DNA from 3 places in the Arthrobacter sp. K5 genome. Region 1 is predicted to be linked to each of the others. Evidence: riboswitches for the same ligand, from Rfam matches in the RefSeq annotation. Region 1 holds a riboswitch; each other region holds the start of a gene.
The links. Region 1 has a riboswitch for cyclic di-AMP ahead of ABRP34_RS13255 (LysM peptidoglycan-binding domain-containing protein). Riboswitches for the same ligand answer to the same signal wherever they lie in the genome.

Region 1 (9,984 bases):
GTCTGGGCAAGATCAACGATCACCCTGGCGGCTTTGGGAAACAGGCCGGCGATAACTGAGTACCAAATGTCGCAGCCGGCCAGAAGTGCCTCCGCTGCGGCCCAGTCGCCGCTGACGCCCAGGGATACGCCTTCGGGAACTGCGGCGCGGAGGCTAGCGATGCGTTCGGCGGCCAAGCCCGGAGCCGGAGGCGGGAACTTGATCGATGCGATGCCGGGAAGTTCGGCGATCCGGCCATGGAGTTCATCGGAGAAGGTAAACCCTGTGGTGGCCGGGTTGTCATAGACGGCAATCGGCAGATCGGACGCGGACGAGACATCACAGTACAGCCGGTAGACCTCGTCGTCGCTGAGCCGCTGATACGAAACAGGAGCCAGCAGCAGGCCGGAGGCGCCCGCCGCCTGGGCATCCTCGACGCAGCCCAGCACGTCACGGGTGCGCATGGCGCCCACACCTGCCACCACCGGAGTTCCCTGGGCAGCATCAACGGCAGCCTCCACCACGTTGCGGCGTTCCCCGCGCAGCAGATAGGTATAGATGCCGGTCGAACCCAGGACACCGATGGAGTCCACGCCGGCATCGACGCACCGCGCAACCAGCCGCACCAGTGCGGTTTCGTCGACGTCGTCCCCGGCGAGCGGAGTCAGGGGAAATGCACAAAGGCCGGTAAACACGAGGCGTGTCCTCTCATCAGTTCGGCTTAGGTTTCTCTCCTCATGCTCACAGCCTGATTGGTCCTAACATAGATCCAAGAATCCACGATTCAGGAGGACCAAGATCGAAGCCGAACTGCCCCTGGTGCTGGACCACCGGAGCCGCGTTCCGCTGACCTCCCAGCTGGTTGTCCGGCTGAGGGAAGCAATCCTTAACGGAACCGTGAGGCCGGAGCACACCCTGCCGGCGTCGCGGCGGCTTGCCGCCGGGCTTGGTGTCTCCCGCGGAGTGGTGGTCCGCGCCTATGAGCAGCTCGCCGGCGAAGGGTACCTGGAAAGCCGGGGCTCGGGCGGCACCCGCGTGACGGTACGCTCCGATGGCCAGGGCACGGCGTCGGCAGGCCCTCGGGCCGTGTCCGGCACGGAGCAAACCGCAACGATCGACCTCACCCCGGGACGGCCGTCCGGCGCGCCGTTCCGTGACCGCGGCTGGCGGGCCGCGTGGCGGACGGCCGTTGCCGAGCCGGTGGAAGTCGAGATTCCTGCCATTCTGGGCACTCCGGCCCTTCGTGCTGCCGTGGCCGAGCACCTCGCCGCGTCCCGCGGACTTACGGTGAGTGCTGACGACGTCGTCATCACAGCCGGTACCAGTGACGCCCTGCAGCTGATCGTCACGGCACTCCGCGGCGCGGCGGACCGGCCCCGCGTGCTGATGGAGGACCCCGGCTATCCCACGGCCAGACGGGTGCTTTCCGCGGCGGGCGCCGTGGTTCAAGCCCTTCCGGTTGCCGACGACGGGCTGGAAGCAGCACAGGTTGCGGGCGTTGATCCCAGCCCTGACGCGATCCTGGTAACACCCAGCCACCAGTACCCCCTGGGCGGCCGGATGCCGGTGAAGGAAAGGCTGGCCCTGCTGGCCTGGGCTGAAGCCAACCGGGTGGTCATCCTCGAGGACGACTACGACAGCGAGTTCCGGCACCGGCGGATGCCCCTGCCCGCCCTGGCCTCGCTGCCCTCCGCTGCCGAAGTCGTCCTGGTGGGCACCTTTTCAAAGTCGCTGAGCCCGTGGCTGCGGTGCGGCTACCTTGTGGTTCGCGGCACCTCCGGGCAGCGCCTCAAGGACGCACGGCTTGACCTCGGCACACCTGTTTCCGGGGTCTTGCAGTCTGCCCTGGCCCATTACATTGCGGGCGGAGGCCTCGCACGGCACATCGCCCGGGCGCGGAGACAGTACGCTCACCGCCGCGAACTCCTGCTGAACCGGCTCGGAGGACGGGCAGACGTCCGGTTGGCGGCCCTGGACGGCGGCCTGCACGCCGTCATCCGGCTCCCACAGAACGTCCCGGCCGGGCGTGTGGCCGAGGAAGCACTGCAGCTGGGGGTGCGGGTTGTGACACTCGCAAGCTACTTTGCAGAACAACCACCGGAAAACGGCCTCGTCATCGGATACGGCGCCCCGACCGATCTTCAGCTTGCCCGTGCACTGGACATCATCGCCGGGATACTCGACCGAATGGCTGGCGACAGCGGATAACCGCGGCGGCCGGCAACGCCGCCGTCGGTCTTTCGTTGCGAACGTCAGTGTCCGGTTGCCAGGACGACGGCCAGGGCAAGCATGAGCAGGGCGACGCCGCCGTCGAGGATGCGCCACGACGCCGGCCGCGCGAAAAAGCCGCTCAGTCCGCGCGCCCCGTAGCCGATCAGGGGAAACCAGAGGGCGCTGCCGGCGGCGGCCCCTGCCCCGAAGAGCCACTTCCCGGAACCACCATGGGAGTTGGCGAGCGAGCCCAGCAGCACCAGCGTGTCGAGGTACACGTGGGGGTTGAGCCAGGTGATGGCGGCGGCGGTGAGTACAGCCGACCAGACAGTTCCCTTGCCGGGGGATTCCGCCGCCTTCAAGGTCCCGGGGCGCAAGGCGCGCCGGGCCGCGAAAGCGGCGTAGGCGAGAAGGAACGCGACACCGAACCAGCGCACCACCGCGAGCAGGACCGGTGCGCCCTGGATGAGCGCGCCGATCCCCGCGACGCCGGCGAGAATCAGGAGCGCGTCGCTGAGGAGGCACACCAGGATGACCGGCAGGACAGCCTCACGCTTGAGGCCCTGCCGCAGGACGAACGCGTTCTGCGCTCCGATGGCGACAATCAGGCTGAGGCCGGCTCCGAGACCGGTGAGGAAGGGAAGCATTCTTCGAAGGTACGAGACGAAAATCTGAAAAGCAATTCACTTTTTCTGAAGTTCCATTAGAATTTCTTCATGGAACTCGATCAGCTCAGGGCCCTTGCCGCCGTCGTCGATCACGAGACCTTCGACGCCGCCGCGTCGGAACTCCGCCTCACTCCCTCCGCCGTGAGCCAGCGCATCAAGGCGCTCGAACGCTCCGTGGGCAGTGTGCTGGTGCGCCGCCTCAAGCCGGTTCGCCCAACGCCGGCGGGCGAACGGCTCCTCCGTTCCGCGCGCCAGCTCCTGCTCCTCGCCGACGAGGCGGTCCTTTCCTTGCGGGAGCCGGAGGACGACGAGGGGGACGACGACGGCGGCGCGCCGCCCAGCGCCGAGCGGCTGCGGGTTCCCGTCGTGGCCAACGCAGACTCCATCGCGACGTGGCTGCCGGCGGCCTACCGGGAGATTGCGCTCGGCGGCCGCGTGGCCCTCGAGCTGCTGCGCGACGACGAGCACGCCACGGCCGACCTGCTGCGGTCCGGCGACGCCGTTGGCGCGATTACCGCGGATCCCCGGCCGGTGCAGGGGTGCACCCTCCGGCCGCTGGGCACCATGGTGTACCGGGCCAAGGCCTCACGCGATTTCGCCGCCCGCTGGTTCCCGGACGGCCCCACGCCGGAGGCCCTCGCCGTCGCCCCTGTCATGCAGTACGACCGGAAGGACACGCACCAGCTCGCTGTTCTCGCGCGCGTCGCGCCGGACGCCACGCCCCCGCAGCACTTTATCCCCGATTCAGTTCAGTTCGTCGAGTCGATTCACGCGGGCCTGGGCTGGGGCATGGTGCCGGACCAACAGGACCCCGGGAACACGCTCGTAGAGCTCGACCCGGGGTGGAGCGAGGACCTGCGGCTCTTCTGGCAGGTGTGGACCCTGGACTCGCCGGGCCTCGCGGAGGTGACGAACGCCGTCGTCCGCGCCGCACAAACCCTGCCGCCGCACCGAAATTAGTTTCGGTGCGGCGGGGTCGTCAGGACAGCACGGACTCGAGATCTTTCTTCTCGTCGACGATCGGGATGTTCTTCGGGGCAGCTGCCCTGACGAACCTTGGGCCCTCCGGGCCATACGCGTCCGCAGGTTCCGGAAAGAGCCACAGCACTGCGGGGTAAAGAACTGCAGCCAGGCCAATCGAAATTGGGATGCTCAGGTCCACTCCCGCGGCGAGGTTGCCGAGAGCACCGACGAACTGGTTAGGAACGTTCACGAACATGATTCCCATGACCGCCGAGAAGATCCAGACGCCCATCGCGCGCCAGTTCCACCCGCGGTTGAACCAGTACCGGCCACCAACCTGGCGGCGGTTGAAAACCTGGAGGGAGTCAGCGTCGTACCAGCCCCGCCGCGTTACGTAACCGATCATCATCATGATCATCCAGGGCGCGGTGCAGGTGATGATGAGCACCGCAAACGTGGAGATGCTCTGCACAATGTTGAATGCGAAGCGGCCTACGAAGATGAAGACGATGGCGATGGAGCCAATGAACAACGTGGCCTGGACGCGGGAGAACCTGGGAAAGACGCTGGAGAAGTCGAGGCCAGTTCCGTAAAGCGCGGTGGTGCCGGTGGACATTCCGCCCACCAGGGCAATGAGGCACACCGGCAGGAAGTACCAGGCAGGGGAGACGGCCAGGAGCCCGCCCACATAATCGGAGTTTTCAAAAAATGCCGGCGCCTCCGTGGCAATGATGGTGGCCGTGACCAGGCCGAAGCCAAACGGCACGAGGGTAGCCACCTGGGCCAGGAAGGCGGCAGCCATGACCTTTCGCTTGGGCGTCTCAGCCGGGATGTACCGGGACCAGTCGCCAAGGAACGCGCCGAAGGAGATCGGGTTGGACATGACGATCAGTGCCGATCCGATGAAGGACGGCCAGAACAGTGCGTTGGTAGCTGCATCCGCTCCCTGACCGAACGTCCCGGCGTACGACGCGTCGAACGTGCCCGCGAAAGCAACGATTCCGAGCAGGAAAAGCAGTGACGCTGCGACCACTGCGATCTTGTTGACCCAAAGCATGAAACGGAACCCGTAGATGCACACGGTCAGGATCAGGACAGCAAAGACGCCGTAGGCGAGGCTTAGCGTCACGGCGTTTTGGGGCAGGCCCACCAGGCGGTTCGCGCCCCCTACCAGCGCGTCCCCTGAACTCCACACGGAGATGGAGAAGAAGGCGAAGGCTGTCAGGAGTGACAGGAAGGATCCCACCACACGGCCGTGCACGCCCAGGTGCCCGGACGACGAAACGGCATTGTTCATTCCGTTGGTCGGGCCGAAAACGGCCATTGGGCAAAGTATCAGGCCACCAACCACCACGCCCAGGACCGTGGCCAACAGCGCGTCCTTGAAGGACAGCCCAAAGAGGATGGGAAACGACCCCAGGACTACCGTGGCGAAGGTGTTCGCGCCGCCGAACACGAGACGGAACAGATCCAGCGGTTTTGCGGTCCGGTCGGCGGCGGGAATCGGCTCGATGCCATGCTTTTCGACCTCGGTCACGGCAGGGGCTTTGAGTTCGTTTGTCATGAGATTGCCTTTGGGCTAGCCGGCGCCGGAGAGAGATGCTCGTGAAGGGCGAGCACGCTGCCAGACTCCGTCCTGGTGAAAATGATGGTCTCCCTCTCGTGAAGGGTCTCTTTGGTGCCGGCGACGTCGATGACGGTTTCGACATCGTGGCTGAAAACGGCGGTTGGGCCGGCGATCTGGATACGCGGATTAGAGCTGGTGCACCCTGCGACCTGCCAACCATCCTGGAGCCAGTTCTGCCACAGGGCGCGGTATTCCCCGCGCGAGGTGAGGCGGTCCGGTTCGGAATGGAAGACGAAGGTCGCGTCAGGCGCGAAACAGTCGAAGTAGTCGTCTGTGTTGGTGGCCGCGAAGGCGGTCATCAGCCTCGTCGCTGCTGCCTCAACCTCGGCGGTGGTGATTAGGTCCACGGGAACTCACTCTCGGCGTTGCTTGCGAAGTTTCAGCCGTGACGTGTCCCACCTCACATCCGGTCAGGTTGCCAGTTAACCGTCTCGGTATCCATAGGTCAACAATTGTTGCGTGGAAGTGACATTTTATGTCAGCCGCGGACGGCCGCGGAGCTTGCGTGGCCGCCGGGGAGCCGCGAAGCGGGCGTGAAGCAAGCTCAACTGCCACCAAACGCAGCAGCGGCGGGTGCCGATGCACCCGCCGCTGCCGTGTAAACCCTTCCGACTGCTAAGCGTTCACCCGCACGTAAGTGGAGCCGGTGAGCCAGGAGGCCGGGTGCACGATGGTTTCGTTGACACCGTTCATGCCGCTGCTGATGGCCTGCCCGCCGCCGATGTAGACGCCGACGTGTCCCGCGCTGATGATCAGGTCCCCGGGCTGCGGGGCCGAAACCGGAGTTCCGTACTGGTGGAACTGTGCGGGCGCGAGGTCGCCGACGGACTTGCCGACGGAGCGCAGGGCCTGCTCCACCAGGACGGTGCAGTCCTGGGTGGCACCGAGCTGCGCCCGGGCGGAGGCCACAATGGCTGCGCCGGTGCCGCTGGCTGCCGGAGCGGTTGCTGCCGGCGTTATCGACGCGGAGGCGTTGTAGATCCCCATGCCGGTCGGCTCGGGGACAGCCGGGGCCGCAGGGGCCGCCGGCGCGGCAGGAACCTCAGGCACCGCGGGTGCTGCCGGAGCCGCAGGTACTGCGGGGGCTGCAGCTGCGCCCGGCCCGGGGATGAAGATCTGGTCACCTGGGTAAATGACCGAGGCCAGGGACAGGCCGTTCTCTGCCAGAAGAGCATCGAGGCTGACGCCGTGGCGTGCTGCGATGGCGCCAAGGGTGTCGCCGGGCTCAACGGTGTGAGACGCTCCGGCAACAGCAGATCCGCCGCCCGCCGGGGCCGGGACTGCCGGCGCGGCGGGGGCAGCAAGCGCCTGGCCAGCGACAGACTGGGCAGCGGCGTCCGGCGTCTCAGGGGCGTAGGAACCTGCGTGGGCGGGCGCCCCGGCGCCGAAGAGGAGACCGGAAGCGACGGCGGCTGCTGCCGCCGGCTTGGCAACCGTGGCGGCGTTGGACTTGAGGGAATACGACAGGCCCTGCAGGGCGATGGACGTCGTGGGGGTGGCGCGATGGCGCGCGGACATGGACTTACGTGACATGGTGGTTTGCCTCTCCCATGCCTGCGGGGTGAGCTGTCGGGTTCGGATGGGAGTCACCCGGTCCTGCCCGCGGCTAGGCGGAGCGTCTGGACTTAACCCCTAGGCCTCGACTCGCAAGGCCGGTAAAAAGGTGGTTCCCCCGTCCCTGCCTGTTGGTCGTAGCGAACGGATCCCGGTCAGCGGCAGGGCTCGGCATTCTGCCCGGGAATGCCCTGAGCGGAACCAGGACACCGCCCGAGGCTATCGCACTCACGCAGCAAAAGTCACATTTCGGTAACGGACGGAGGCGGAGGCGGTACTGCAGGAGCCGGGATAGAGGGTCCCCGAAGGCCCCACCCTACAGGGCCTTTACCGCGCCCAGCACCTTCGTCAGGGACTCCTTCGCGTCGCCGAACAGCAGCGTTGTCTGCGGCTCGAACATGAGGTCGTTCTCAATCCCGGCGAACCCGGGCCGCATGGAGCGCTTGAGGAACACCACCTGACGCGCGTCCGCCACCTCAAGGATCGGCATCCCGTAGATCGGCGAGCCTGCGGTGGTCTTCGCGGCGGGGTTCACGACGTCGTTCGCGCCCACCACCAGCGCGACGTCGGCAGTGCGGAACTCGGAGTTGATCTCGCCCATTTCCTTGAGCGATTCGTAGGGCACATTGGCCTCGGCAAGGAGCACGTTCATGTGCCCGGGCATGCGTCCCGCCACGGGGTGGATGGCGAAGTCCACGCGGATGCCCCGGGATTCCAGGGCCTGCGCCAGCTCTGCCGCGGTGTGCTGTCCCTGCGCAACGGCGAGCCCGTAGCCGGGAACGATGATCACGCGCTGCGCGTAGCCCAGCAGTACAGCCACGTCCTCCGGGCTGGATGAGCGGACCGGGCGGTCGCTCACGACGGTGGATCCCGCCGTCGAACCTCCCCGGAACGCGCCGAACAGGATGCCGGCCACGCTGCGGCCCATGGCCGCGGCCATCGCCCGGGTGAGGATGGTGCCCGATGCCCCCACCAGCGTGCCCGCCACCACGAGGAGCACGTTCCCCAGCACCAGGCCGGACGCGGCAACGGCGAGGCCGGTGAACGCGTTGAGCAGCGAGATGACGATCGGCACATCGGCGCCGCCCACGGGCAGCACCAGCAGCACGCCTGCCACCAGGCCCAGCAGGAGGAGCAGCAGCGCCAGGGCGAGCGAGCCACCCGTCACGACGGCGGCCGCGGCACCGACGGCGGCGAGCAGCACCGCCCCCATGAGCACCGGCAGGCCGGGGAACACCACGGGGCGGGTGGTCATGAGCTCCTGCAGCTTTGCGAACGTCACGGCTGAGCCGGCGAAGGACACCGCCCCTACCAGCAGGGTGAAAACGACGGCGACGCGCACCCAGGCGTCCTCCGCATGCGGCAGTTCCAGCAGCGCCACGAGGGCGGCGGCGCCGCCGCCCACCCCGTTGAAGAGGGCGACGAGCTGGGGCATCTGGGTCATCTTGACGCGCCTGGCCACGGGGGCGGCCACACCGGAACCGACGGCAATGGCGCCGAGGATCAGGGGGACGTTGTCCAGCCGGGTCGAGAAAAAGACAGTAACGACGGCGACCAGCGCACCGAAGGCGCCGATGAGGTTGCCGCGGCGGGCGGTGCGCGGCGAGTTGAGGCCCTTCAGCGCCAGGATGAAGAAGACGGCGGCCGCGAGGTAGAGCAGGGCGGTGACGTTGGGGTCGAGGAGGATCACCGCGTGGCCTCCGTGTTCTCCTTGGTTTCAGGCTGGGCGACGCCCGGAGCCCCAACCCCGGGGGCGGGCTTCGCCGGTTTTTCCTTGCGGCCGCGGAACATCTCCAGCATGCGGTCCGTTACCACGAAACCGCCCACAAGGTTCGCCGTGGCGAGGACCACCGCCAGCAGCGCCACCGCGAGCACCCAGGGGTGCGTGGCCTGCCCGGCGACGATGATGGCACCCACCAGGATGATCCCGTGAATGGCATTCGCACCGGACATCAGCGGCGTATGCAGCGTGCTGGACACCTTCGACACCACTTCGAAGCCGACAAACACCGCAAGCACGGTGATGGTCAGCAGGCTGATACCGTCCATCAGACCACCCCTTCGTTTTCCGACGCCTTTTCCGGCCCGTTCGCCAGCTCGTCGGCGAGTTCGTGGTCCGTGTCACTTGCGGTGTCCGTGTCGCCGGGTGGTCCGTCCGTTGATGCGGCACCGGGCGCGTTCTCCCCCGTGAGCGCCGCAAGAGCCTCCGCCGTCGGCGGATGACGCACCACGCCGTCGTGCGTCAGGCAGGCACCCGCTATCACGTCGTCATCGAAATCCGGGTCCACCGTCCCGTCGCGGGTCATCAGGGCCAGTAGGTTGGCGACGTTCTTCGCGTAAAGCCGGGAGGCGTCGGTGGGCATGGCGGAGGGCGCGTCCTTAAGGCCGACGACGGTGACGGTCCCCTTTCCGTCGGCGGTGGGGACGTGGATGTCCCGGCCGGGAACGGACCCCTCGACGTTGCCGCCGGATTCCGCGGCGAGGTCGACGACGACGGACCCGGGGCGCATGCCCTGCACCATCTCGCGGGTCACCAGAAGCGGGGCACGCCTGCCGGGGACGGCCGCCGTCGTGATCAAAACGTCGGCGTCGGCTACGTGCGGCGCCAGCAACTGCCGCTGCAGGGCGCCGCGGTCGGCAGTGAGCTCGCGGGCGTATCCGCCGGCCGCCTCCGCCGTCTCCAGGTCCAGCTTGATGAAGGTGCCGCCCATGGACGTGACCTCTTCCGCGGAGGACGGCCGGATGTCGTTGGCGGACACACGGGCGCCCAGCCGTTTAGCCGTTCCGATCGCCTGCAGCCCCGCCACGCCGACGCCGAGCACCAGCACCCTCGCGGGCGGCACGGTTCCGGCCGCTGTCATGTAGAGCGGGAAGAAGCGGGGCAGGCGGATGGCAGCTTCGAGGACGCAGCGGTAGCCGGCCACGAGGGCCTGCGAGGAGAGAGCGTCCATGGACTGGGCACGGGAGATGCGCGGCACGAGT
Region 2 (9,984 bases), 1.2 Mb from region 1:
CGCAGATCCCGCACGAGCTGGAAGTATATACGTGCCGGCCGGTGTCCGGCAGGGGCACATCGGGCCGCAACTGGGCTTCGACCACATTGAATGTCTGGACCCCGTTTTCGTCCTCACCGGCGCAGAACCTGAGCGAGATCAGCTGGTCTGCGTCCCAGATGACGCCTTCGGAGACGAGGAAACCTGCCACCAGGTCGAAGTCGTCCCCGGGTGTGCGCATGGTGACCGAGAAGGACAGGTTGCCCAACCGGATTTCAAGCGGTTCCTCCACGGCGAGCACGTCCTCGCGGTGCCTGACGGGGAACTCCAATGCCGCGGCCGAGCCGTCCAGGACATAGCGGTGCACTTTGCGTCGTTGCGTTACGCGGCCCATGGGAGACTCCGCGCTGAGTGGCTGTTCATGCCTCCATCATTGCATCTCAGTCGAGCAGGGCACTCCAGTCCACGGGCCCGCTTTGGGCTGCCTGCTTGGCGGAGGTGCGGGAGGAGGACTTCCGCGCCGGGTTCTTGGGCTTGGATTCGGCGCTCTTGGGTTCGGGAATGGCCGGACCCCAGGGCAGGGCGAAAGCCGGCACCATCTCGCCCAGTTGCACGCCGTGCGGCGGAACCACCAGGACGCCGTCGGCGGACGCCAGTCCACGCATCATGCCGGGGCCGGTGTGCTGCGCGGGCGATGCCATGCCATAGAGGAGCCGAAAGGGCATAAGCCGGGTGCGGCCGGGGTCGGGTTCGATCATGGTTCCGGAGGGGACTTCCCGGACCGGCGGCAGCTGGCCATGTCCGAGGGCGGCCAGGAGCGGTGCGCCCACCGTGGAAAGTGCCATCATGGCGGCCAGGGGGTTGCCCGGCAGCCCCAGCACAAAGCGCCCGTCGGGCAGTTCGGCGAGGACGGCCGGGTGTCCCGGCCGCATTGCCACGCCGTCAATGATCAGCCGTCCGCCCAGTTCAGCCACGGCTCGCCTGAAATGGTCGGTGCCGGACCGGCCGGTTCCGCCGGTGGTGATGACGACGTCGGCAGGCAAGTTTTGTGCCTCGGCGATGCCTGAGTCCTCGAGGCCCTCCAGCCATTCCGCGTAGCCGTCGCCGATCCGGACCTGTTCCCGGCACAGGCCACCCAGCATTTCCACCACGGTGGCCAGCTGCGGTCCGAAGGTGTCACGCACCCGCCCGGGCTGGGGCACTCCCTGCTCCACCACTTCGGAGCCTGTCAGCAGCAGTTTCACCACCGGTTTGCCTAGGACCTCCACCTCGTCGTACCCGGCGAGGGCTGCAAGGGCCACATGGGCGGGGTTAAGCACGACGCCGGCCCTGACCAGCACGTCCCCGGCGGTCGCCTCTTCTGCCGCCTTGCGGATGTGCTGGCCGTTCCTTGGTTCGCCGGGCCTGGCGGTGCCGCCCAGTGTCAGGACTGGCAGCCCGTCGTCGTCCGTGGAGATCACGCCGCTTTCGGTGCGCAGCACCGCCTTGGCACCGGGGGGAATCAGTCCGCCCGTAACGATCACGCTCGCCTGGTGCGGTGCCAGACGCTGCCCCGGCTCGGCCAGGATCCACGGACCTGTTCCGTTGACGGCCCAGCCGTCCATGGCGGACGACGCGTAGTGCGGCAGGTCCTGGTGGGCGGTGATGTTCACGGCCAAGGTCCGGCCCACGGCGTCGCGCAAGGGAACGGGTGCCGCGGGTATCGGCGCAGCACAGTCGAAAGCGGCCTGCCGGGCCTCCTCCCAGGTGTGCGCCAGGTGCTTGGCGGGCGCGTCCGGCTCCCCCGCGTCGGAAGCGGGTGCTGCGTCGGAAGCGGGTCCGGCGTCGGGACCGGGTTCGACGTCAGAAGAGGGTACGGCGTCGGGGACGGAAGCAGTGCCGCCGCCAGCAGCAGTCGCGCCACTGGCAGGCGTTGCCTCCACGGCGGAGTAGGGGTCGTCAGAGCGGTGCTCGGGCGCGGCTGTCATTCCCCCGGAGTCCCGCTGGGCCCCGAAGTGCCGGCGGAACCCACGGCCGGGGTACCTGTCACAGCCTGCGCCTCATCGGCCGCATAGGCCTTGGCAACGGCACGGGCCACCTCCATGGCGCTTTGCATCGCCTGGACATCAGGCGCCTGGCCCGAAGCGCAGTCGAGGCCGGCGGCGAGCCCGGCTATGAAGGTTGTCAGCGGCGCCGCTGGACGCACCACGGAGTGCGCAGCCACTCCCGCGACGGACAACACCTCGTTGATGTCCACGTCCACGTCCTCGAGCTCAAAGGCCCGCAGCAGCAGACGGCACCATTCCTCGAGCGTCTCGTCCTGGCTTTTCATGCCTGCCTCCAAATTCACGGCGGTCCGGTATGCGGGTCATTGCTCCCGGACAGCTACTCCCAACGCGGCGGCATCATCCCACGTGTCCACGTCGTCCGTGGAGCCGGCGGGGACAACCACAGCCTGCACGTCAAGACTAGCAAGGAGGGCGAAGACTGACCCGTGAACCAGGGCGTTGCGTGCGGCGGCAGCCTGCACGGCGCGTTCTAGCGCAGCTGTGCTATAAAAACCCGCCAGCGGTTGCAGCCGCCCGTCGGACGATGCCGCCATGACGCCGTCAGCCCCGGCGCCGGGGAGGGCGTCAAAGAGAGCGCGGACCGCCTCGCCGACGCGGGGCATGTCGCATGCGAGGACCAGGACCAGGTCTGCGGGGTCTGCACCCCTGAGCGCATCGAGGCCGGCGGCGATGGCCGCGGCTGGACCTGCAAAGGGCGGGTCCTCACGCGAGGCGAGAACACCACCGGGAAGGCCCGCCGCCTCAGGTCCCACCACAACGGTGTGCCGGGCACCCGCGGCCGCCGCGAGCGAGCGCTCAAGCAGGGTGGCGCCGTCGAACATCAGGGCAGACTTGGGTGAGCCGCCCAGCCGCGAGGAGCGGCCGCCGGCCAGGATTACTGCGTCAAAGTCCACACACCCAGCTTAAGGCTGCGGGCCCAGACCAGCGTCAGGCTGCTCTTTCCGGGAGCAGGAACGGATCCCACGCCGGTGTGGGCTTCTCCAGTTCCTTGATCTGCCACATGGTGCCCACCGGTGGAGCCGGATCGAACCGGAGCTTCCAGCCCATTTCACTGGGGGTGTGGTCACCCTTGACGTTGTTGCAGCGGAGGCAGGCTGCGACGAGGTTTTCCCAGGAGTCCGCACCGCCCCTGGATTTGGGCTGGACATGGTCTATTGTGTGGGCTGCCTTGCCGCAGTAGGCGCACCGGTGGCCGTCGCGGCGAAGCACACCGCGCCTGCTTACCGCGGTGATCATGTTGTACCGGGGGCGGATGTAGCGATTAAGGAGAATCACGGACGGACGGCCCATGATGTCCTGCGGCCCGACGACAGGATCGTCGCCTTCGGCCACCACGCTTGCCTTTCCGGTGAGCACAAGGACCAGCGCCCGGCGGAATGTCACTACCGCCAGCGGTTCATATCCAGCATTCAGAACGAGTGTGCGCATGCACATACCTCTTCACGGCCGCACCCGGCAGAGGCGCGAGGGCCGGCTGCCCTCTGCATGTCCGGGCTATGGATCGACACCATAAGAGTAAACACTCACTAGGCAGATGAGCGAATCGAACACAAGCATCGTCAGGGTGTGTCCCCAAAATTCATGCGGACGCAAGGCAAAAAAGGACCCCCGCCAACTGGCGGGGGTCCTTTTGAAGGCTTTGGATGTCTTAGCCGCCGACGCGGATGAAGACCGGGCCGGAGCCGACGTTCACGCTGAACAGGGCCGTGGTTCCGCCGTTCCAGCCGCCGTGGACGGCCTGGCCGTTGCCGACGTACACAGCGATGTGGGCCAGGCCCATGCCGCCGTTCTGGTAGTAGGCGAGGTCGCCCGGCCGGGCTTCAGCAGCACTGACGGTGCGGCCGAGTGACAGGTAGCCGGCCGGCCAGCCGTGGTAGTGGACGCCTACGGCGGCGAGTGCGTTGGTAGCCAGCGCGGTGCAGTCCTGGGAGACACCCAGCTGGGCGTAGGCCGCAGCAGCGATTGCAGCGCCCTTGCCGCTGGCGGCAGTGGTCTTCGGCGCTGCCGGGGCAGCGGTCTCGACGGCGGCGGCGGCTTGGACGGCCGGGGCGGCGTCGGCAACCGGGGCCTCAACGGCGGGAGCGGCTTCCTGGACCTTGACAACAGGCTTGGGGGCCTCGACGACGGGAGCCGGCGTGGTGGAGACAGCAGGCTTCTCGTAGGAGATGGCGATGCTGGAAGCAGCGGAGATGTTGGCCGGTGCAGCGGACTGGACTTCCAGCGTGGAGGCCGCGGCGGATTCGCGCTGAACGTTGGTCTCAGCGGCGTTGGCGGCGATGCCGCTGGTCAGGACAAGACCGGACGCAGCAGCGATAACTGCAGCCTGGCGGCCCACGCCACCGGCGTTGTCGCCGACGGCCTTGGCAATGACAGCCAGCGAGTTGGTCTTGGTGACCTCGGCGCGGTGCCGTGCAATGGTCGCACGTGTAGTCATTAATTTCTCTCTTTCGTGTTCCACGGACCGCGGTAGCAGGCCATGGGTTATCGACGCGCCGGCATCTTGGGGGTAAGCCGGCCCGCCTCGAATCGGATTCTTAGCGAAGGGTGTAAAAAGCGGACGTGCCCGTTGCGGACACCGCGTGCAGGAGAGTGCCCTGCGAGGGGTTCAGCGCGCTGATCATCATGCCGTTGCCGACGTAGATGCCCACGTGGGCGCCGCCGTTCTGCATGACCAGGTCGCCGGGAGCAGGCGTTGAAGTGGGCTTCATGGCGTTCCACGCGTTGACGCGGGGAATGCTGATGCCTGCCTGAGCGTAAACCCACTGGGTAAAGCCGGAGCAGTCCCAGCCGCTGGGCGTGGTACCGCCCCAGACGTAGGGGCTGCCAATGCCGGTGTACGCGATTGCAGCCAGCCCGGAAGCTGCGGCGGAGGCCGCACCATCGGTGGACTTGGCGGTGACGGCCAGGGCCGCACCTGCGATCTCGCTGCCGGCCTGGCTTGCGTCGGCCGTCTGGCTCTCATCGTTCGACTGGGGAGCGATGGTTTCGGCGACCGGGGCTGCCACCGTGGTGACGGCAGGGCGCTCGAAGGAGACAGTGGCGGTGGGTGCGGCGGTCACAGCAAGCTGCGATGCCTGGGAACCGGTCTCCGAGGAGGCGGAAACACCAATGTTGGCGTCGGCTGCGTTGGCAGGCATGCCAACACTCAGGATGAGTCCTGAAGCAGCTGCGATAACAGCTGCCTGGCGACCTACTGTGCCGGCATTGGCGCTAACCGCTTTGGACACGGAGTCCAACGGGTTCATACGAACCGTGTGCGCGCGGTGGCGCGCGGCATTGTGGCGTGAAGACACGAAGGTAGCCTCTCCCAATGCCTACGAGGTGAGCTGTCGGATTCGGATGGGAGTCACCCGGCCGCTCCGCTTCCTGGGAAGCATTGCGACTTAACCCCAAGGCCTTCTTGCGAAGACCAAAATTGGTTCCCCCGCCCCTGCCAGACGATGTAATGCGAACGGACCTTGAGCGGTGGCAGAGTTAGGCAATCCACTCAAGAGCGTCAACTTCGGAAAAGTTGACGCGGTTTAGACGGTACAGCAGTTCGGAGCCAATGTCACATTCAGGTCACGGCGTGTCACAGGAATGAGAGTGCTCACTCGGCTTGGCTCAGAGCCAGCCGGTGGGATCAACGACGTCCCCGTTGATCATCACCTCGAAGTGGAGGTGGCAGCCGGTGGAGGCGCCTGTGGTCCCGCTGAGGGCGATTACTTCGCCGCGGGTGACCTTCTGGCCAACCTGGACGCTGGAGGACGACAGGTGGTTATACGTGGTCTCGAGGCCGTTGCCGTGGTCGATCACCACGCGGTTGCCTCCCCCGTACGGGTGCCACCCCGAGAATGTCACAGTGCCGCTGGCTGCGGCCAGCACCTCGGTGCCGCACTGGGCGGCAAAGTCCTGGCCGCGGTGGAACTCGCCGGCGCCGCCGGTGATCGGGCTGACCCGGTAACCGAACGGCGAGGACTTGACCAGCGTGGTCAGCGGGCCACCCAAGGTGCCCACCGACGCCGAACGGCTGATGCTGCCGGCCGACTGGGCGCTCAGGAGCTGCTTGAGCTTTCCGTCCGGGTCACCGGTGGTGGAGACGGACGTGCGGCTGAAGTCGATCTTTGCCGCCGCTTCAGCCGAGACTTTGGGCTGGGCCGGGGAGGCAACGGACGCGGACGCCTCTCCCTGCTGCTCTCCGGCGGCAAGAACAGGACTGGTGGCGGGGACGGTCACAGTCAGCAGCAGGCCCGTGGCGGCAAGGGCTACGCCGGCTTTTTGCCCAACGCCGCTGGCCGAGGCGAAATCCGTAACCTGCCGGAACGGACCCCGGCGGCGACGGCGCGCTTCACGCTGGGCGTCCCGGGGACGGTCCGCGGCAATGGCCTCCGCGAGGCGCGGCTCCGGAGCGGGACCGGACGCGCGGCGGCGGCCCCGGGCATTCTGCATGGACAAGTACTGTTTCCTCTCTGGATAGCCTGCGAAGTTAGCTGTCGGATTCGGGTCAGAGAGTTCGGACCCGGTCCGCCGTAACAAGCCATTCCGGCACAGGGGTATCCCAGGAGGATTCCTTCTGCGGAAGAGACTTGCTGCTGCGGACTTCACCCCAAGGCTGTTAGAAACAGCCGGTTGTGGTTCCCCCGCCCCTGCCAGTGGGTGACTCGTGCTGCTGATCTGCTGGCAGGGTTCGGCTCCAGATCAGGTAACGCTTGTGTATCGGCGTTGCCGTTTAACTATAGGCGATTAAAAGGCACAGTAATAATTCCGTTATATTCACTGTGCAAAAGTGGTAGGTCATCCTGCCTGCAGATGTCAGACAGATGCGTCATGGGCCCCGAGGGGCTGTTGAGAAGCTAGCCGACTCGCACGAACACGTGCGCAGCCACTTCCGGCGGCAGCTCAAGGGCACCTTCGAAACCGGGCACGCGGACAGAGATGTACTCCCCCACACGCTCCAGCGAGACGGCAGCGCCGGGCCGGATCCCGCCTTCATCCAGCTGGAGCAGCAGCTCCGGCTCCACCTGGATGGGTTCTGCCAGACGGATGACGGTGACCTGGGATTCCGGGCCGTAGCCGGTCATGGCATCGAGCAGGCTCACCACCCCGTCCGTAAAGGGGCTGGCAGGCGGCCCGCCCAGCGCCGCAAGGCCGGGGATCGGGTTGCCGTACGGCGACTCTGTGGGGTGGTCGAGCAATTCGTAAATCCTGCGCTCCACCCGTTCGCTCATGACGTGCTCCCACCGGCAGGCCTCGTCATGCACGTAGGCCCAGTCGAGGCCGATGACGTCGGCGAGGAGGCGTTCGGCGAGCCGGTGCTTGCGCATCACCTCGGTGGCGCGCTTCCGGCCCACTTCGGTCAGTTCAAGGTGGCGGTCATTGGAGACGACGACTAGGCCGTCGCGCTCCATCCTGCCGATGGTCTGGGAAACGGTGGGGCCCGAGTGGCGGAGGCGTTCGGCGATGCGTGCCCGAAGCGCCACGATGTTCTCTTCCTCCAGCTCCAGAATGGTGCGAAGGTACATCTCCGTGGTGTCGATCAGATCCGTCATTCAGCTCAGCTCCTCGAGCACAGTATTTGTGTCCGTCCCACCGTACCGCGGGCCCGCCGCACCGGGATCCGGCAAGCTGCAGCGGCGGTCGTATATCCGACGGCGGCGCAGCACCGGCTGTCTGCCCGTACGTTCAGTGCCAGCTTAGCCTATTTTGAATTAGTCCGGATAATTCGCAGGGCGGGCGGCGGGCACTGTCTCAGTGACTGGACTATGACGGGGGCGTGTTCCTCCGGTATCGGCGCTTCGGGCAGAATAAGGAGGGTCGACGTGGCGGTCAAGGTTGTCTGCCGGCCATCGCCCCGACCCAGCCGAACCGCATTTCCATGCCGAAAATTGGAGCCACTGTGAGCGACACCAGCATCACTATTCCCGCAAACCTCCTGCCCAAGGACGGACGGTTCGGCGCCGGTCCCTCCAAGGTCAGGCCGGAGCAGATCGAGGCGCTCTCCGCAGCCGCCACGACGCTCCTTGGCACGTCCCACCGCCAGGCCCCGGTGAAGAACCTCGTTGGCTCCGTCCGCGAAGGCCTCAGCACTTTCTTCCGTGCCCCCGAAGGCTACGAAGTGGTCCTGGGTGTCGGCGGTTCCACCGCGTTCTGGGATGTCGCCAGCTTCGGCCTGGTGGAACAGAAGGCGCAGCACCTGTCGTTCGGCGAATTCGGGTCCAAGTTCGCCGCGGCCACCAACAAGGCGCCGTTCCTTGCGGAATCCTCCATCATCAAGTCCGAGCCCGGCACCTGCCCCGCCCCCAAGGCCGAGGCGGGCGTTGACGTTTACGCCTGGCCGCAGAACGAGACCTCAACGGGTGTTGCCGCGCCCGTCCAGCGGGTGAATGGCGCCGACGAGGGCGCACTGGTGCTGGTGGACGCTACCTCGGCTGCCGGCGGCCTTGACGTCGACGTGGCCCAGACGGACGTCTACTACTTCGCACCGCAGAAGAACTTCGCCTCCGACGGCGGGCTGTGGCTGGGCCTCTTCTCCCCGGCAGCGCTGGAGCGGGCCGAGCGCGTCAAGGCGAGCGGGCGCTGGATCCCTGACTTCCTGGACCTGAAGACCGCCATCGACAACTCCAAGCTGAACCAGACGTACAACACCCCGTCGCTGTCCACGCTCGTCACGCTGGATGCCCAGGTGCAGTGGCTGAACGCCAACGGTGGCCTGGACTTCGCCGCCGGACGCACGGCCGACTCGGCCGGACGCATCTACAAGTGGGCGGAAGCCTCCGAATTCGCCACGCCGTTCGTTGCCAATGCCGCCGAGCGCTCCAACGTGATCGCCACCATCGACTTCGATGACTCGATCGATGCCGCTGCGATTGCCAAGGTGCTCCGCGCCAACGGCATCGTGGACACCGAGCCCTACCGGAAGCTGGGACGCAACCAGCTGCGCATCGCCACCTTCGTGGCCATCGAGCCATCCGATGTTTCCGCCCTGCTCGAGTGCATCGACTACGTGGTTGGCGAGCTGAAGAAGTAGCCAGGAGTTTGAGTTGATGTCCAGATAATCGGAGCTCCACGGCCGTTTAGCCCCATTATCTGGACAAAACTCTTCCGCTAAGGTTCGACGGCGTCGGGCGGGCTTGCGCCAGGCCGGTTCCGTCCGGACTCATGGGAATGCCCCCGCTACCTACGAGGTAGCGGGGGCATTCCGCATTAAGTCCCGGCTGATCCGGCGGTGTGATCAGTCCTGCTCTCGGCCGCGAGTTTCAGTCTCGCCATTGGTACCAGCCTCATCCCCGGAGGCCGCGTCGGCGCCAGACTCTGTTTCGGTGTCGGTGTCGGACCCTGTTTCGGTGTCGGACCCTGTTTCAGCGGCGGCTTCGGCGCCCGCGGCCGTCTCACCCGGAGCGCCGTCGGCCCCGTCTTCAGCAGGAGCTTCGTCCTGGGCGTCTTCCGCGTCCTGCTCCTGGGCGTCCTCAGGGCGCACGCGCTCGGCCCACGGCACCCACTCCGGGGCGAGGATCGAGTCTTCCGAGGGAAGCAGGCCAAGCTCGTTGACCGTGATCACCTTGGAGCGGGAGTTCCGGGTCAGGACGGCATACCACTGCCAGCCGATGTACCCCGGCAGCCGTGATTCAAAAAGGTGCGTCACCACGCGGTCGCCCTCGGTGCGGGCGGCCAGGTGCTCCCCGATTTCGGATGCCTTCGCAATGCCTTCGATGGCGGTCCGGGCGGTGTCCACGGCAGCGGCCAGCACGGCGTCGGGTTTCCCCGTCCGCCACACCGGGACACCGGCACGCCGCTTGGGTGCCTTGGGTTCCACCTTGGATTCGGCCTGTTCAGGTTCCGGGTTCATCGGGAGGCCTAGGCGTCCAGCTCGTCGGCAACCTTACGCAGGGCAGCGGCAATGGCCTTGCCCTTGTTGCCATCCGGATACTTGCCGGACGACAGCGTGCCGGACAGGTTGTCCAGAACCGTCACCAGGTCC
Region 3 (9,984 bases), 440 kb from region 1:
AAGCTTGTCACCAGGGAAGTCCTGCAGATACTGCGGACCATGCTCAAGGACACCGAGGTCACGCCGCTGTTCGTCACCGGCCGGACCAAGTCCGTGGATTCCTTCCGGGAGAAGATCGCCCGGACCGAGGAGCCGCTGGAACCCGGCGGCCCGCGGCTCCTGAAGTTCCCGGACCCGTTCCGGACCCTCAACGACATGGTCGGCGTCCGTGTAATTACCAAGCTCCCGGCGGAGAACGCCCTGGTGGCCAACCTGATCAAGCGCCAGAGGCACCTGTTCGACTGCCGCGGGGACCGTGAAAAGGACATCGGCTCGATCGAGTCCGGAACGTACGGTTACTCCAGCCGGCACCTGATCCTGCGCACCATCCAGAACGACGTAGTGAAGAACTACCAGCAGGTGTTCAACCCGGAGGTCCAGCCCAACGGCAGCTACTTCTTCGAATGCCAAATACGAACCGTCTTCGCGCATGCCTGGAGCGAGATCGAGCACGACATCCGGTTCAAGGCCGAGGACCCGCGGGCCTGGACGCCGCACTTCGACCGGCAGTTCACGGCCACCGCCGCCATGCTGGAGACCGTGGAGACCGCCTTCGCCGACCTGCATGAACGCTACGAGGAGGTCCGAAGCTACTGGGACCTGGACGGTGAGGGCGCGGCACAGCTCACCCCCAACCGCATCCGCGACGTCTGGCGCACCCTGCTCCCGCACGTGGACCGTAAAGTAGATGACGACTGGGGATGGGCGGCCGAACTCCTGGCGGCCCACGGACTCAAACAGACCGTCCAGCTGGCCGGACTGCTCAGCGCCAACCGGATCACCGAGGTCCGCCGGGCCCTGGACCACCGCTACTCCCCCGGACCGGACCGCCTGCTGGATGACCTCCTGCTGTGGCAGTACGGCACCAAACACATCGACCTCACCGCTGAGGCGCCCGACGCCGTTCCCCACCCGCGGCGCGACAGCCTCCTGCGGCGGCTGAAGCAGATCGAGCGCTACCGCCAGACCAAGAAATAGAGTTTCATGAAGCCCGAACAGCTCCAGTCCGTCCGGGCCACGCTCCGTTCCCCGCGGCGCCTCAAGACCGAGGCCCTCGCCGGACTGGTGGTGGCCCTCGCCCTCATTCCTGAAGCCATCGCGTTCTCTGTGATCGCCGGCGTGGACCCCCGGATCGGACTGTTCGCCTCCTTCACCATGGCGGTCACCATTTCTTTCGTGGGCGGCCGGCCCGCCATGATCTCGGCCGCAACAGGCGCCGTCGCCCTGGTGATCGCGCCGCTGATGCGCAGCCACGGACTGGACCACCTGATCGCCGCGGTAATCCTTGCCGGGGTCTTCCAGATCCTGCTCGCCGTCCTGGGCGTCACCCGGCTCATGCGCTTCATCCCGCGCTCGGTGATGGTGGGCTTCGTGAACGCGCTGGCCATCCTCGTGTTCATGGCCCAGCTGCCGGAACTGCTCGGCGTTCCGTGGCCCGTCTACCCGCTGGTGGCCGCCGGCCTGCTGATCGTGGTCGGCCTCCGCCGCATTACGACGGCGGTGCCGTCACCGCTGGTGGCTATCGTCCTCCTGACGGCCCTCGCCGTGATGGCCGGGATCGACGTCCCCACCGTCCAGGACAAGGGCCAGCTGCCGGAAAGCCTGCCCACACTCTTCATCCCGAATGTGCCCCTGACGTGGGAAACCTTCCAGACCATCGCACCGTTCTCGCTGTCCATGGCGCTCGTGGGGCTCCTGGAATCCCTGATGACAGCCAAACTGGTGGACGACATCACCGATACCCGCTCCAACAAGACCCGCGAATCCTGGGGACAGGGCGTAGCCAACATCGTCACAGGCTTCCTGGGCGGCATGGGCGGCTGCGCCGTGATCGGGCAGACGATGATCAACGTCAAAGGCTCCGGCGCCCGGAGCCGGGTGTCCACGTTCCTCGCGGGCGTCTTCCTGCTGGTACTGGTGGTGACCCTGGGTGACATCGTGGGCCTCATCCCCATGGCGGCGCTGGTGGCGGTGATGATCTTCGTCTCGGCCATCACGTTCGACTGGCACTCTGTTGCACCGGCAACGCTTAGGCGGATGCCCAAATCAGAAACCGCGGTCATGCTGATCACTGTCGGCACGGTGGTGGTCACGCACAACCTGGCGATCGGCGTCGGGGTGGGGGTGCTGGCAGCGATGGCGATGTTCGCCCGCCGGGTGGCCCATTTCGCCACCGTGGAGCGGACGGAAGTGGAGCTCAACGGCCGGACGGTGGCCACCTACACCGTGGACGGCGAACTGTTCTTCGCCTCCTCCAACGACCTCTACACCCAGTTCAACTACGCCCGCGACGCCGAGCCGGACATCGGGGGCGTGGTGATCGACCTGCACGCCTCGCACCTGTGGGATGCCTCCACCATCGCCGTGCTGGACGCCGTCACGGAGAAATACCGCAGGCACGGCCGCGAGGTGGAACTGATCGGCCTCAACTCGGCCAGCCTCCAGATGCGGGAGCGGCTCGCCGGCAAGCTCCGCGCCGCAGAGTGAGGTTCACCACACAAATCGGACCTCGATCCCTTACCTGACGCGGGCCGCGGCGGAATAAGCGACACACCCCCGTTACCCTAATGTGACATTTGGCGAAGCCTCCCGTACCGTGAAAAACGTGCCTTTTTCACCGATGAGGCACTCCCGCGCTGATTGCCTAACTCTGCCGCAGCCCGAGGAACCAACCGAAGACCCATGTCCGGCAGAGACGGGGAAACCACTTTTCGGCCTGCTTGAAGCGGGCCTTGGGGTGAAGCCGCACAGTTCCTGACCACGTTCAGGACCGCGGCCGGGTGCCTCCCATCCGAATCCGACAGCTCACCTCGCAGGCATCGGGAGAGGCTTCTTCATGTCGTTCCGCTTTATTTCTGGCCGCCGTGCTGCGGCCGCCCACTCCAATCCGTTCACCCGCATTGCCTCCGCAAATTCCGGTCTCGGCCGCCAGGCAGCCGTGATCCTCGCGGCCTCCGGCCTGGCGTTCACGGGAACCGTTGCGGCCAACGCCGGCGGCGCCGCCCCGGCCCAGCCGGCGCAGGCTCCGGCCGCCGCCCCCGAGGCCGCCAGCCAGGTGCAGGCTCCCCTGAACGCTGCTTCCAGCGTCAAGATCGAGTTTGAACGCACCGCGGTCAAGTCGGCCCCGGCTCCCGTGGTGGCAGCACCCGTCGTCGAAAAGCCGGTAGCGAAGAAGGCCGCGGCACCCGCCGCCGCCCCGGTTGCCGCGCCCGCCAAGGCTGCAGCTGCGCCGGCCGCCGCACCGAAGGTCACCGTCAAGGCCGCGGCTCCCGCGCCGAAGGCCCCCGTCCAGGCTGCGGCAGGCGTCAACGCAACCATGCTGGCTTCGGCCTACGCCCAGATCGGCATCACACAGGACTGCACCGCCATGGTGGAGAAGGCCCTCGGTGCCGCCGGCATCCGCGTGGGTGACCTCGCCCCGATGCAGTTCCTGAGCCACGGCAAGGTGGTCTCCACCCCGCAGCCCGGCGACATGGTGGTCCAGTCCGGCCACGTGGCCATCTACGCCGGCGCCGGCAAGGTCATCAGCGGCGGCATGAACGGCATCAACGCCACCATGGCCCACCCGCTGTCCTGGCTCACTGCCACCGGCCCCGTCACGTTCGTTCGCGCGGCCTAGCAAAAGCTGAAAAACCGCCGTGTTCCGCTGCCTTGGGGGCGGCGGAACACGGCCACCCCAAGGTGCTCCCACCTTTCTACAAGGATCGTGGAACACACTGGCTATGCCTGATGAAAGACCGCAGTCTCCAGCTGCGAGTCAGGATCGCCGGGTCCGGATTGTCCCCCATGCATTCCGGATCCGGTGCCTGCTTTAAGAGGCAGCAGGGTCTTAAAAAGGCAACAGCTCCGCCTCAGCCCCTGACCGTGCGGTTCCGCCCCTGTGATTTGGCTTCATAGAGGGCGACGTCGGCGGCCGCGATCACCTCGTCGAGGTCCGCGGTTGTCGCATTGTAGGTGGAAATGCCGTAGCTGACGGTCGGCATCCGCAGCAGTTCCGGTATGTGCTGCTCTGCCAGCCTCCTGCTGATTTCGCCCGCGATGATTTCCGCGCTCTTGGGGCCTGCACCCGGAAGCAGGAGGATAAACTCCTCGCCGCCGTAGCGCCCGGCGACGTCCGTGGACCGGGCCGACGCGCTGCACGCGTTGGCAAACGCCTGCAGCGCAAGGTCGCCCGCCGCGTGGCCGAAGGTGTCGTTGACCGACTTGAAGTGGTCCAGGTCCGCGAGGATCAGCGAGCCGCCGCTGTTGGCTGCCTTGCTGCGTTCCAGTTCCTGGGCGGCCGCTTCCAGGAAAGCGCCTCGGTTAAGCAGGCCGGTCAGCCCGTCCTGCGTGGCGACCGTTCGGAGCGCCCGCGTCTGCTGCTCGGTGCTCAGCCCCGCCATGCTGAAGGAAACCACCACCAGCAGCACCATGGTGACCATGGTGGTCACCGCGGACCCGAAGTAGGTGGAAAAAACAGGACCGCTTGGCCCTTCGATAAGGAACACCACCAGACGGCAAAAGTAGAAGACGGCCACCCCGCCCGCTGCGATGGCCATGGGAATCCTCACCCGGGAGTACCCGGGTTCAAGCCGCCACAGCTCGTGCGAGGCCAGGCCGATCAGTGTGGCCATGGATGCCAGGAAGACTGCACCGCCTGCCCAGGTATTGGATCCCGGGCTGTCGATGCCGGCCGCGGCGCCGGCGATGACCGGCAGCGCGGTGGACAGCCACAGATTGTGCTTCAGGTTCCGGAGGGAACGCGCCCCGGCCCAGACCCCTGCCGCGCCGGACACCAGCAGGAAATTACCCAGCGGATTGGCCCAGACCTGCTGCGGCGTGCCGTTGAGGAGGAATGACGCGGAACCGGAGAGGAACAGGAGCAGGGCGGCGCACCACCAGGCGCTGTAGGGCGAGCGGGTGCTGCGGAAGGTCGAAAAATAGAACAGCAGCGCCAGAACCAAGGCCATCGCCGCGAAAGCAACCCGCAGTGTTGCCGTGTCTAGGATCATTCTGTCCCCTTGAATCCCGATCCGGTGCAATCCAGTATCGCACCGGGAGCGCCCGGGGTCCCGGTGTGCCGCGGAGAATTTCCCGGGGACGACACATTTGTCAGACATCAGTTCACGAACTGGGCCGTAGTGCCCCTCCGGTGCCAGCATTATTGAATGCTTGAGGCAACAAAAGACCCCGTACCCGCTTCCTCGGCCACGGAGGCCGGCGCCGCACCCCTGAATCCGGCCCTCGCCGCGGAGGCCAGGATCGCCCGCGTCGCGGTGACCGTCTTCCCCCTCCTGGTGCTCGCAGCCGGCGTTGCCGGGTTCCTGCTTCCCGGCGCCTTCAAACCCCTTGGCCCGGCGGTCCCTTACCTGCTGGGAATCATCATGTTCTGCATGGGCCTGACACTGACGCCGCCCGACTTCGCCGCGGTCGCGCGCAGGCCGTGGGCCGTGGTGCTGGGCATCGTGGCCCATTACGTGATCATGCCCGGGGCCGGCTGGGCAATCGCCACCCTCCTCCATCTGGAACCCGCACTCGCCGTGGGCCTGATCCTCGTGGGCTGCGCGCCGTCCGGCACCGCCTCCAACGTGATGGCGTTCCTGGCCAAGGGCGATGTGGCCCTGTCCGTGGCGGTCGCCAGCGTATCAACTCTCATCGCCCCGGTGGTCACGCCCGTCCTGGTGCTGTTCCTGGCCGGTTCCTTCCTGACCATCGACGCCGGCGGCATGGTGCTGGACATCGTCAAGACCGTGCTGCTGCCGGTCATCGCGGGCTTGCTGGCCCGGCTATTCCTCAAGAAGCTCGTCGCGAAGGCGCTGCCGGCGCTCCCCTGGGCATCCGCCGTCGTTATTTCCCTGATCGTGGCGGTTGTGGTAGCGGGAAGCGCCAGCAAGATCCTTGCTGCCGGCGGCATTGTGTTCCTGGCCGTGGTGCTGCACAACGGCTTCGGCCTGGGGCTCGGCTACCTGGCCGGCAAGCTCGGCCGCCTGGACGCCAAGGCGCGCAGGGCACTCGCGTTCGAGGTCGGCATGCAGAACTCCGGCCTGGCGGCAACGCTGGCCACCGCCCACTTCACCCCGCTGGCGGCCCTGCCCTCCGCCGTCTTCTCGCTTTGGCACAACATCTCCGGTGCCATCGTCGCTGCCTGGCTGGCCCGGAAGCCCCTGCCGGAGCAGCGGGAAGCCTAGACAGCAGCGGGCACGGCCCGCTCCGTTTCAGCCGCCTCGGCGGAGTCGGCCGGGGCAATTCCGTTCTCGGGCCGCGGCAGTCCGTAGTGCTCACGCAGGGTGCGCCCCGAGTACTGCTGGCGGAACAGTCCGCGGGACCGGAGGATCGGAATGACGTGGTCCACGAAGGTGTCCAGGCCCGAGGGCAGCACGGGCGGCATGATGTTGAAGCCGTCGGCTGCGCCCTTCTCAAACCACTCCTGAATGGCGTCCGCCACCTGCTCGGGCGTTCCGGAGAAAGTGCGGTGCCCGCGGCCGCCGCCCAGCCTGCCGATGAGCTGGCGGACGGTGAGCCGTTCGCGCCGGGCGAGCTCCACGATGAGCGTGTACCGGCTCTTGGCTCCCTCGATCGCATCCTCCGAGGGGAGGTCTTCGGGCAGCTGCGCATCGAGCGGAAGGGATTCCGGCGAGACCCGCAGCACGCCGGCCAGCTGCTTTCGCGCGTGCTCGGGGTGGATGAGCTCGTCGAGCTGCTTCTCCAGCCGCCGTGCCTCGTGCTCGGTGGAACCGATGACCGGGACGATGCCCGGCAGGATCTTGATATGTTCCGGGTTGCGGCCGACGGCGGCCGTCTTCCGCTTCAGGTCCGCATAGAAGCGCTGCGCCTCGGCCAGAGTCTGCTGCGCGGTGAACACGGCCTCGGCGTAGCGGGCGGCGAAGTCCTTGCCGTCTTCGGACGAGCCGGCCTGCACGATGACAGGGTGCCCCTGGGGTGAGCGCGGCACGTCCAGGGGACCCTGGATTCGGAAGTAGCGGCCGGTGTGGTTGATGGGGTGGACGCGCGAGCTGTCGGCCCAGACCCCGGCGGCCTTATCCCCCACCGCGGCGTCGTCGTCCCAGCTGTCCCAGAGCTTCCTGGCGGCGTCGAGGAACTCGGCGGCGCGCTCATAGCGGCGCCAGTGCGCAGGCTGGTCCTCCAGGGAGAAGTTCCGCGCGGCGGCCTCGCCCGCGGTCGTCACCACGTTCCAGCCGGCCCGGCCGCCGCTGATGTGGTCGAGCGAGGCGAACCTGCGGGCCAGGTTGTAGGGGTCGTTGTAGGTGGTGGAGGCCGTGGCGATCAGCCCGATCCGCTTGGTCACGGCGGCGATGGCGCTGAGCAGGACCGTCGGTTCGAGGGTCCCGTAGGGGCGCTGGCGCACGTCGCCGTGCAGTACGGGCGAGTCGGCGAAGAAGATCGAGTCGAAGGCGCCGCGTTCGGCGGTGCGGGCGAGCTGCTGGAAGTGTGCCACCTGTGTTCCGGCGAAGCTGTCGCTTTCGGGAAGACGCCAGGAGGCCTCGTGGTGTCCGGTGCTCATAAGGAAGGCGTTCAGGTGGAGTTGGCGTGCGCCGGCGTTGGCGGGGGTACGTTCAGGCATGATCTGGTTCCTTGTGGGTATCGGGAGGGCGGGCTAGGCGGTGCGGGATCCGACGGCGGTCCGCCAGCGGGAGAAGTGGCGTTCGACGCCGACCAGCAGGTAGTTGACCAGCAGGCCGAGCAGGGACGCGGTCAGGATGCCCGCGTACATGTCCGGGATGAGGAAGCTCATCTGGGAATTGACGATCAAGTAGCCCAAGCCGGCCTTGGCACCGACCATCTCGGCGGCGATCAGGACGAGGATGGAGGATGTGCCGGCCATCCGGATGCCTGTGAAGATGGTGGGCACGGCGGAGGGAAGAATCACCTTCTGGAACAGCTGGAAATTGGACAGCCCCAGTGAGCGGGCGGCCCGTATCAGCAGCGGGTCAACGGTCCGGACGCCGGCAATGGTGTTCAGCAGCACCGGGAAGAACGCCGCGTAGGCCACAATGCTGATCTTGGACGTCTCCCCGATGCCCAGCAGCAGCGTGAACACCGGGAGCAGCGCAAGTGCGGCCGTGTTCCTGAAGACTTCCAGCAGCGGGTTGAGGAAGCGGTCAAGGGCCCCGTACCAGGCCACGAGCAGGCCGAGGGCCACAGCGGAGACAACGGCGATGCCGAATCCGCTCGCAGAGCGGCTCAGGCTGGCGGCGAGGTGGTTCTGCAGCTGGCCGTTTGCGATGAGCGTGCCCAGTGCCTCGAGCACCACGTGCAGGGGCGGAAGGAACACCCGCGTCGAGGCCGGGGCGAGGTAGGTGGGTCCCAGTTCCCAGAGCAGCAGGAACAGGATGATGGCCCCGGCACCCCACACGGCGTTGCCTCCCTGCCGGGCATACAGGCGCAGCCTGGCCGCAGGTGTCTTGCCGGACCCCGGGCGCAGCGCCGGATTCCACTCCTTCGCTGCGTCCCCGGCAGCCGCCGCGGGACCGGGCCGCGTTTCCGTTTCCTTGGTCAGTGTTGGCGTGCTCATCAGGCTGCCTTTCCGGTGGTGATCGTCCTGGTTTCGTCCGGCGCTGTTCCGTCGGGCTGGATCTTTGCGTGCCCGGCGGCCTGGGCACGGCGTACCTCGTCATGCAGCAGCGACCACACCTTGTGGCGGTGTTCCACGAAGGCCGGGTTAGAGCGGACGTCCTCATCGCCGGAGCGGTCCCCGAGGTCGATGTCGACGATTTCCTTCAGCCGCCCCGGCCGGGAGCTGAGCACGGCCACGCGCTGGCCGAGGTAGACGGCCTCGTCGATGCCGTGGGTGATGAAAATGATGGTCTTGCCCGTGGTGGCCCAGATGCGGAGCAGTTCGGTCTGGAGCTGCTCGCGCGTTTGTGCATCCAGCGCGGCGAAGGGTTCGTCCATCAGCAGGATGTCCGGTTCGTAGGCCAGGCTGCGGGCGATGGCCACGCGCTGTTTCATGCCGCCGGACAGTTCATGCGGGTAACGGTCTTCAAATCCGCCGAGACCCACAAGCTCGAGGTATTCGCGTGCCTTCTCGGCCCGCTCCTTGCGGGTGTAGCGCTTCCCGTCGCTGCCCGCGCCTTCCAGCCCAAAGGACACGTTGGCAGCAGCCGTGCGCCAGGGGAACAGCGCATACTGCTGGAAAACGACGGCGCGGTCCCGGCCCGGTCCTGCCACTTCCCGGCCGTCCACCAGCACCTTGCCGCTGTCCGGCTTGGTGAGGCCGGCCAGGAGGTCCAGGAGGGTGGTCTTCCCGGAGCCGCTGGGGCCCACCAGGGTGATGAATTCGCCTGCGGAGACGTCAAGGGAGATGCCGTCCAGCGCGGTCAGGACCGCCCCGTCCGGGTTGTCCTTGCTGGGCCGCACCGTGAATCTCTTGGTGATGTTTTGAAGGCTGATTTTCGGTATCGGCCCGGTTCCGGAGGTCATGGTGTGCTTCCCTTCAGCAGGTCGTTCAAGGCGTTTGGTGTCCACCATGAGAGCAGAGAAGGACCACCGTCTGAAGGGCGCGGTCACGAGGGGAAACGGGGCGTAATCTGCCGGCCGGGGCCGCGGATTGCGGCTCCGGGACGCGCGGGGACATCAAAATCAACAATGCGTAATGGCGTGCGTCTTCCGGGGACACCGGATGACGCGCGGCGACAAAAACCGGCCACGAACGCGGCTGATGTTGCGGCCGGCTACGGTCCATGACGGACCGGCACCGCCGGCGACCTGCACCGAAAGCGGACGGCGCGAAGGTCCGATTGTTACGCGGCTGCCGGCACGCGGTTCCGGAGCAGCCGGTTGCTAGAGGACGGGAATCTGTTCGGCAAATGCGCCGGCGGCGGACAGCACGTCGTTCAGCAGCAACGGGAGCGCGCCGCCGCCGAACAGGGCATATCCGCTGAGGCGCTTCCAGGAGGCCGAGTTTTCTGCGGCGCTGGCCGCGTATCCCGCCATCCGTTCCATGAG

Region 2: linked by a shared signal. The riboswitch ahead of ABRP34_RS18725 (C40 family peptidase) and the one ahead of ABRP34_RS13255 (LysM peptidoglycan-binding domain-containing protein) in region 1 are both predicted to bind cyclic di-AMP.
Region 3: linked by a shared signal. The riboswitch ahead of ABRP34_RS15365 (NlpC/P60 family protein) and the one ahead of ABRP34_RS13255 (LysM peptidoglycan-binding domain-containing protein) in region 1 are both predicted to bind cyclic di-AMP.

What each region holds. Positions count from the first base shown of each region.
Region 1 covers NZ_CP159279.1:2,935,524-2,945,507, forward strand. Annotated here, with positions in the region: gene ABRP34_RS13225 (dihydrodipicolinate synthase family protein) at 1-674, opposite strand, end outside; gene ABRP34_RS13230 (PLP-dependent aminotransferase family protein) at 799-2,187, shown strand; gene ABRP34_RS13235 (LysE family transporter) at 2,232-2,837, opposite strand; gene ABRP34_RS13240 (ArgP/LysG family DNA-binding transcriptional regulator) at 2,907-3,818, shown strand; gene ABRP34_RS13245 (cytosine permease) at 3,838-5,385, opposite strand; gene ABRP34_RS13250 (nuclear transport factor 2 family protein) at 5,382-5,795, opposite strand; gene ABRP34_RS13255 (LysM peptidoglycan-binding domain-containing protein) at 6,064-6,981, opposite strand; cyclic di-AMP (ydaO/yuaA leader) riboswitch at 6,987-7,155, opposite strand; gene ABRP34_RS13260 (NAD(P)(+) transhydrogenase (Re/Si-specific) subunit beta) at 7,319-8,692, opposite strand; gene ABRP34_RS13265 (NAD(P) transhydrogenase subunit alpha) at 8,689-9,051, opposite strand; gene ABRP34_RS13270 (Re/Si-specific NAD(P)(+) transhydrogenase subunit alpha) at 9,051-9,984, opposite strand, start outside.
Region 2 covers NZ_CP159279.1:4,100,468-4,110,451, reverse strand. Annotated here, with positions in the region: gene fdhD (formate dehydrogenase accessory sulfurtransferase FdhD) at 1-373, opposite strand, end outside; gene ABRP34_RS18750 (molybdopterin molybdotransferase MoeA) at 420-1,946, opposite strand; gene ABRP34_RS18745 (DUF6457 domain-containing protein) at 1,943-2,290, opposite strand; gene ABRP34_RS18740 (NTP transferase domain-containing protein) at 2,327-2,920, opposite strand; gene ABRP34_RS18735 (HNH endonuclease) at 2,955-3,455, opposite strand; gene ABRP34_RS18730 (NlpC/P60 family protein) at 3,676-4,461, opposite strand; gene ABRP34_RS18725 (C40 family peptidase) at 4,562-5,164, opposite strand; cyclic di-AMP (ydaO/yuaA leader) riboswitch at 5,325-5,518, opposite strand; gene ABRP34_RS18720 (M23 family metallopeptidase) at 5,631-6,455, opposite strand; cyclic di-AMP (ydaO/yuaA leader) riboswitch at 6,467-6,709, opposite strand; gene ABRP34_RS18715 (metal-dependent transcriptional regulator) at 6,860-7,555, opposite strand; gene serC (phosphoserine transaminase) at 7,903-9,033, shown strand; gene ABRP34_RS18705 (DUF3027 domain-containing protein) at 9,238-9,852, opposite strand; gene ABRP34_RS18700 (cold shock domain-containing protein) at 9,861-9,984, opposite strand, start outside.
Region 3 covers NZ_CP159279.1:3,375,350-3,385,333, reverse strand. Annotated here, with positions in the region: gene ABRP34_RS15375 (RelA/SpoT domain-containing protein) at 1-1,017, shown strand, start outside; gene ABRP34_RS15370 (SulP family inorganic anion transporter) at 1,024-2,526, shown strand; cyclic di-AMP (ydaO/yuaA leader) riboswitch at 2,671-2,872, shown strand; gene ABRP34_RS15365 (NlpC/P60 family protein) at 2,876-3,658, shown strand; gene ABRP34_RS15360 (GGDEF domain-containing protein) at 3,891-5,030, opposite strand; gene ABRP34_RS15355 (bile acid:sodium symporter family protein) at 5,187-6,206, shown strand; gene ABRP34_RS15350 (LLM class flavin-dependent oxidoreductase) at 6,203-7,600, opposite strand; gene ABRP34_RS15345 (ABC transporter permease) at 7,634-8,551, opposite strand; gene ABRP34_RS15340 (ABC transporter ATP-binding protein) at 8,551-9,459, opposite strand; gene ABRP34_RS15335 (LacI family DNA-binding transcriptional regulator) at 9,820-9,984, opposite strand, start outside.